DNA from 3 places in the Exiguobacterium sp. s161 genome. Region 3 is predicted to be linked to each of the others. Evidence: riboswitches for the same ligand, from Rfam matches in the RefSeq annotation. Region 3 holds a riboswitch; each other region holds the start of a gene.
The links. Region 3 has a riboswitch for S-adenosylmethionine ahead of KNQ14_RS00405 (methionine ABC transporter ATP-binding protein). Riboswitches for the same ligand answer to the same signal wherever they lie in the genome.
Positions count from the first base shown of each region.

Region 1: it holds a riboswitch for S-adenosylmethionine, as region 3 does, so the genes downstream of both, metK (methionine adenosyltransferase) here and KNQ14_RS00405 (methionine ABC transporter ATP-binding protein) in region 3, are expected to answer to the same signal.
Region 2: it holds a riboswitch for S-adenosylmethionine, as region 3 does, so the genes downstream of both, mtnK (S-methyl-5-thioribose kinase) here and KNQ14_RS00405 (methionine ABC transporter ATP-binding protein) in region 3, are expected to answer to the same signal.

Region 1 is NZ_JACSNH010000001.1:533,819-536,085, reverse strand. Features, by position in the region: gene metK (methionine adenosyltransferase) at 1-775, opposite strand, end outside; SAM riboswitch class I at 904-1,030, opposite strand; gene pckA (phosphoenolpyruvate carboxykinase (ATP)) at 1,265-2,267, shown strand, end outside.
Region 2 is NZ_JACSNH010000006.1:21,768-24,034, forward strand. Features, by position in the region: gene mtnA (S-methyl-5-thioribose-1-phosphate isomerase) at 1-180, opposite strand, end outside; gene mtnK (S-methyl-5-thioribose kinase) at 177-1,343, opposite strand; SAM riboswitch class I at 1,422-1,525, opposite strand; SAM riboswitch class I at 1,731-1,832, shown strand; gene KNQ14_RS13725 (2,3-diketo-5-methylthiopentyl-1-phosphate enolase) at 1,903-2,267, shown strand, end outside.
Region 3 is NZ_JACSNH010000001.1:67,722-69,988, reverse strand. Features, by position in the region: gene KNQ14_RS00410 (methionine ABC transporter permease) at 1-338, opposite strand, end outside; gene KNQ14_RS00405 (methionine ABC transporter ATP-binding protein) at 328-1,356, opposite strand; SAM riboswitch class I at 1,443-1,546, opposite strand; SAM riboswitch class I at 1,796-1,897, shown strand; gene KNQ14_RS00400 (alpha/beta hydrolase) at 1,965-2,267, shown strand, end outside.

The sequences.
Region 1 (2,267 bases), 470 kb from region 3:
CAGTCAATCCAGCATCTCCTTGTGGTCCGCCAATGACGAAACGGCCAGTTGGGTTGATGAAGAATTTCGTTGCTGCGTCGATGTATTCAGCCGGGATGACCGGTGTGATGACGTGTTCTTTCAAGTCAGCTTGGATTTGCTCAAGCGTGACTTCTTCTGCGTGTTGTGTCGAGATAACGATCGTATCGACACGAACCGGCTCGTTGTTCTCGTTGTATTCGACCGTGACTTGTGTTTTTCCGTCCGGACGAAGGTAGTCGAGTTGACCGTTTTTACGCACTTCTGCCAAACGGCGTGCGAGACGGTGTGAGAGCGAGATTGGAAGTGGCATGAGTTCTGGCGTTTCTTTCGTTGCGTAACCGAACATGAGACCTTGGTCTCCTGCACCGATTGCATCGATTTCTGCATCAGACATGCTACCTTCACGTGCTTCAAGCGCTTGGTCGACACCAAGAGCGATGTCTGCTGATTGCTCATCGATTGATGTCAATACAGCACATGTGTCCGCGTCGAAACCGTATTTCGCGCGTGTATAACCGATCTCACGAATCGTTTCACGGACGACTTTTGGAATGTCGACGTAAGTCGATGTCGTGATCTCACCTGCAACGAGAACGAGACCTGTTGTAACAGAAGTTTCTGCCGCAACACGCGCGTTTGGATCCGCTGCGAGGATTGCATCAAGAATTGAATCCGAAATTTGGTCACAGATTTTATCTGGATGACCTTCAGTGACTGACTCCGACGTGAATAGTCGGCGATTAAGGTTTGTCATGTATGACCCTCCCAAAAAAGAATTTGACGGTGTACTCATTTCCCCTAGTTGAGTGGGACGGTAAAATGAAAAAAACCTTTCCAAGTCCAAAAAATGGTCAGGGAAAGGTTGTGCGTTCTTCCTTTACCCTCTTATCGTTCGAAGTGTTTACTTCGCTTCAGGAGAGCACCTTTTCCCTCATTAATATGTGAATTAATGTAGGACGGTTGCCGGGTTTCTTCGGGCCTTGTTCCCTCCACCTGCTCAGAATAAGAGTATCCGTTACGAATTACATGATATAAAGTTGTAACTACTCTGTCAAGCAAGGTTTCAAATTCTAGTCGAAACTTTTTGAAAGAGATGTTAAACTGTTAATGCTGAAAGCGTTTCCAGATAAATAGAAATCAGCACTAGAAAATGATTGCTCTCCCTTTAGTATGTCATATATAATAAATGTGTCATACTAAATGCAGTGAGCCAAAACCAACGTAGGGGAAAGGTGGGGTCAGGATGCCGATGACGGTCCTGAATATCGAAGAACTACTCAAGAAAGAGCATGTGTTCAAACAACTATCTGTTGCTGAACTTGTCGAACATGCGATTCGAAACGAAGAAGGTGTCCTTGCTGAGAACGGCGCATTATCTGTAGAAACGGGGAAATTTACAGGTCGTTCACCAAAAGATAAGTTCATCGTCCGTGATTCTTCCTGCGAGTCTCACATTGATTGGGGTCATGTCAACCAACCAATGGATGGAGACAAATTTGAACAATTGTTGCAAAAGGTTCTTCGTTACATGAACGAAGCTGACCATCTCTATTACACAGAAGCTGCTGCTGGAGCAGATACGCACTTCACCCTTCCGGTCCGTGTGCTCACACAATATGCTTGGCATAACCTGTTTGCCAAACAACTCTTTTTACGCGAGTATCCTGAAGTGGCTGCCTTCGAACCGTTCACGGTCGTCTACGCGCCACATTTCAAAGCAGATCCTGCCGTTGACGGAACGAACTCCGAGACGTTCATCGCGATGTCGTTCGAACACCGAATCGTCTTGATCGGTGGAACGGAATACGCTGGAGAAATCAAAAAGTCGATCTTTTCCGTCATGAACTACCTCTTGCCACAAGAAAACGTCCTTTCGATGCACTGCTCGGCAAACGTCGGACACGAAGGCGACGTCGCCTTGTTTTTCGGTCTATCTGGTACTGGTAAGACCACCCTTTCAGCCGATGATAGCCGTCAATTGATCGGTGACGATGAGCATGGTTGGTCGCACGATGGTGTCTTCAACATCGAAGGGGGATGTTATGCGAAGACGGTCAATCTATCGCGTGAAAAAGAACCACAAATCTTTGACGCGATCCGTTTCGGAACCGTCCTTGAGAACGTCGTACTCGACGAAGCCCGTCATCCTGATTACGATGATACATCGTTGACGGAAAATACGCGTGCTGCTTATCCGATTACGGCAATCGATAACATCGCTGTTCCGTCACGCGCTGGTCATCCGA
Region 2 (2,267 bases), on a different contig from region 3:
CACGAATCCACCGAATAAGCTGATCGCAGGTGCGCCTCGAACGCGCAGTTGCTTAATCGCCTCAACCGCTTGCGCGAGATCAGCAATGACTTCATAGTGCTCTTCTTGCGGTAGACGTGTCTGATCGAGAATCGTCAAGATACGATCTTCGTAACGGATACTTTGAACGAATGTAGTCATCGGCTGAGTTCCTCCGTTACGTCAAAGTTTCGTAAATCATCGAATGTCCGGCATTCTGTACGGCGTTTGATTAACGCCGCTCCTAGACGAAGAGCGTGACGTTTCCGCTCTAAGCGTTCCGTCGTTGAATCGATTGATTCTAAATCAGCGACCGGTGCAAGACCAATCGTCCGCCGAATCAATTCGCAACCGGCAAAGCCAAGGGCATCCTGCAAGATCGTGCTCAATACATCGTCGACGAGCCCCGATGTCCGGAATGGTTCGACGGCTTCCCGTTCCCATAATGCACGGAACGTTGAAGCGAACGTCAGCCAGAACGTATCGATATCCTTGATTCGGGCGTCACGTCGTGTAGGGTAATCCGGATATGCTGCGAAGAATAGATGCGCAATGAACTGCCCGACATCGAATCCGAATGGACCATAAAAGGCGAATTCTGGATCGATGACTTTCGTTTCCGTCGCCGAGGCGAAGATGCTGCCTGTATGTAGATCGCCGTGCAGCAATGCATCTCCTTTCGTGATGAAGAGCGCTTCGAGTTTTGCGACTTCGCGTTTCAACTCATCGTCTGCCCATAGACGTGCCACCTCTTCTTCGAGTCCGGCTTCAATCTCGTTCGTTTCCGCGTCATGAAACGGATCCGTGAAGATTAATTTTTCCGTGATGTCGCACAAGTCTGGATTGTAGTACGTTCGGGCGACACGTTTCTTTTCAACCGGACCAAGTGCAAAGTCCGATGTATGGAATAACGTCCGAGCGAGATAAGAACCGATATGTTCCGCAAGCAACGGATACTGTTCACCTGCGAGTAAACCGCTTCGAACGATCGTCAGATGTGAAAGATCTTCCATGACCGTATACGCCTCTTCATGACTAGCATGAAAAACACGCGGCACGAACGGTACGGCATGCCGTGCGAATTCACGGAGTGCGGATTGCTCGATCCACGCTCGTTCGAGCGATAACGGCCAGCTCTCCCCGACGACCTTCGCATATGGTAATGCTTGTTTTAAAATCAAGCGATGTTCGCCTTCTCGAATCCGAAAGACGAGGTTGAGGTTCCCGTCGCCAATCTCTTCTGCTTCGACAGTTCCGTCGCCGATCAGTCCTAATGTCCGAACACGATCAATCGCGTCCTGTTCTGTGAATGCTTTATATGTCATCTCAGTTTCCCCCTATGTGATACACGAAAAAGCGCCTCTTTTCGTCATCGAAAAGAGGCGCAGAAAAGTCACTGCGTCCTCTTATCTCTCAGACGAAACGTCTGTTGGATGTAGCACCGTGCCTAGTGGTCGGTTGCTGCGGCGTCATCGGGCCAATTCCCTCTGCCAACTCGCGATAAGAGTCGTATGTAGTTGTCGTGTGTGATATTGATTTGAATCTTACGCAATCGACTTCCTCGCTGTCAAATCGAAATCAAGCAGAAACGGATATCATTTTTATGCCATCTATAGAAAGAGTATTTTCAAAAAAATAAATTTTCTAAAAATAGTTTGACAAGTAGCGATTCTCATGTAAAAATTGCAATTAGATTTCACAATTTCATCCAATTCTTATCAAGAGCAGACGGAGGGACAAGCCCTACGATGTCGCAGCAACCGACCTTTTGGCACGGTGCTAATTCTTGCAGCTACTAAGCTGACAGATAAGAGTCCACGTTCGAATCATTCATGGTCTCTTGTCGCTGACGAGAGACCATTTTTTTGTTGAAGGAGGAAAGACATGGCTTATATCACTGCTACTTATCAATTGACTGCCCGTGATCGACTCGAGCAACGCGCTGAACAACTCGCGCTTGGTCTGACAGTCGGTTCTTGGACGGAACTGAATCATCTCGAACAACAACAACTCGCCTCGTTCAAAGGGGAAGTCGTACATACCGAAGAGCGCGATGGCAAAGGATATATCACGATTCGTTACCCGGAACATAACGTATCGCGCGACTTTTCTGCGATTCTAACGACCGTCTTCGGGAAACTCTCACTCGACGGTGAAATCAAACTAACGGAATTGCTATTACCCGATACATTTACGTCGGACTTTCCAGGTGCGAAATTCGGGATCGAAGGGGTCCGCTCCTTGATTGG
Region 3 (2,267 bases):
TCGAGTAAAGAACTCTCGATCAGACGCGCCATGTACGGTGCAGCGTAAAAGACGAGCGGGACGATTGCAGCTTCGGTTCCGATCGACGTCTGGACGATCAACCGTGTCAACGGGATGATCGCGACGAGTAGGATGATGAACGGAATCGAGCGGAAGATATTGACGATACTGTTGAAGAACGTGAACAACGGAACATTTTCAAGTAACGCTCCTTTTCGCGTGACAACAAGCAGGATACCGAGTGGTAAGCCGATCAAGGTCGAGAACAAGAGCGAAACGGATACCATCGTCATCGTCTGCAAGAATGCTGTCCAGATATCACTGTAGTTAACTAGCATCAGCGAGCACCTCCTCGACCGTCACCTGTGCCTGATCGATGTATTGTAACGCTCGTTTCACTTCAGCCGGCTCACCAATCAACTCGACGAGCAAGGTGCCGAACGGCGTATCCTGCAACTCTGTGATGCTACCGTGCAGGATATTGACATCGACGTCGAAGCGTTTTGCGACTTGCGACAAGAGTGGTTGTCCGGTGTGATGTCCAAGGAAGTGAATCTTATAGATTGGATGCGCATTTCGCGACTCGATCAACTGACGAATCGACGCTGGAATCTCGTCATGCATGACGGACCGTACAAAGTTCCGTGCCGTCTCGGTCTGCGGATTTGAAAAGACATCAAAGACCGTTCCTGACTCGATTAGCTTCCCAGCTTCGATGACGGCTACACGATCGCAAATCTCCCGGATGACGCCCATCTCGTGGGTAATCAAAAGAATCGTGATCCCGTACTCTGCATTGATCCGTTTTAATAACTGAAGAATATGATGTGTCGTCTGGGGATCAAGTGCTGACGTCGCTTCGTCACATAAAAGGACGGAAGGTTGCGTCGCGAGTGCCCGGGCGATACCAACGCGCTGTTTCTGCCCACCCGACAATTGATCTGGATAATGATCCGCCTTGTCCGCGAGATCGACGAATTCGAGCAACTCCGTCACCCGACGGCGAATCTCATCTTTCTTGACGCCTGCGAGAACGAGTGGTTTTGCAACGTTCGTAAAGACCGTGTTCGCATTCAATAGATTGAAGTGCTGAAAGATCATTCCAATCCGTTGTTTTGCTTGGCGTAATTTTTTCGGAGACAGTTGCGTTAAATCTTCCCCATCGACCGTCACCGTTCCTGACGTCGGTCGTTCTAACAGATTGACACAGCGGAGCAGTGAACTTTTCCCGGCACCGCTAAAGCCGATGACACCAAAGATTTCGCCTTTCTCGATCGTCAGGTCGACACCGTCGAGCGCTGCAATCGTCTGATCTTTCGTGACGTACGTTTTTTTGACTTGATGAAATGCAATCATTCCGTTTTCCCCCTTCATTCAACAAAAAAGGTCCCTTCTTGAGAAACAAGAAGAGACCTGGATCCGCACAGTGGCAGAATCCACTCCACTCATCTCTCAGACATCTGTCTGATGGAATTGGCACAGTGCTCATAATGAGTCTGTTGCCGAGGTTTCGTAGGGCCAGTCCCTCCACCTCTCTGGATAAGTATTGCGGTATGAAATTCGTATGTGTGTTGTTGCGTTGTTGCTTATGTCGTAAAACTAATTTTTACATTACGGGTCGAAACTTTAAAAGTCAACCAACTTTGCAAAAATAATCCATTTGGCGCATATCGATGGATTTACAAGTTATGAATTAGCTTAATGAACGGATCACGATTCGTCAAGAAAGATTTGACAAGTCATTTTTGGTCGTGCTACCATCGTTTCAATGATTATTCCGACAATTCCAATATGATATTTATCAAGAGTGAACGAGAGACCTGGCTCTATGACTTCACGGCAACCTGCAATTTGTAAGGTGCTCCGACCAGCAAAGCGCGGCTTTGGATGATACGGTGAAAAACTCGTGGGCGTCCAAGCAGTGACGTCGACGAGTTTTTTTCATGAATGGAGGAAAAATAGTAATGATGAACTATCCTGTATTGACTGGTGCTGAAGCGTTTTATTTTCAAGGTGGATCGATCGGCATTCTAATCTGTCATGGTTTTAACGCCACTCCGCAAAGTGTCCGGGACGTCGGTGAGGCATTCGCTGCTGAAGGTTTTACCGTCTATGCCCCGCGCTTACGTGGACATGGAACGAACGTCCGCGAGTTCGAACAATCGACTGCTCGATGTTGGAAGCAAAGCCTGCAAGACGGCTATGAACGTTTACAAGAAACATGCGATCAAGTCTTCGTCATCGGTCAATCGATGGGTGCGACGCTT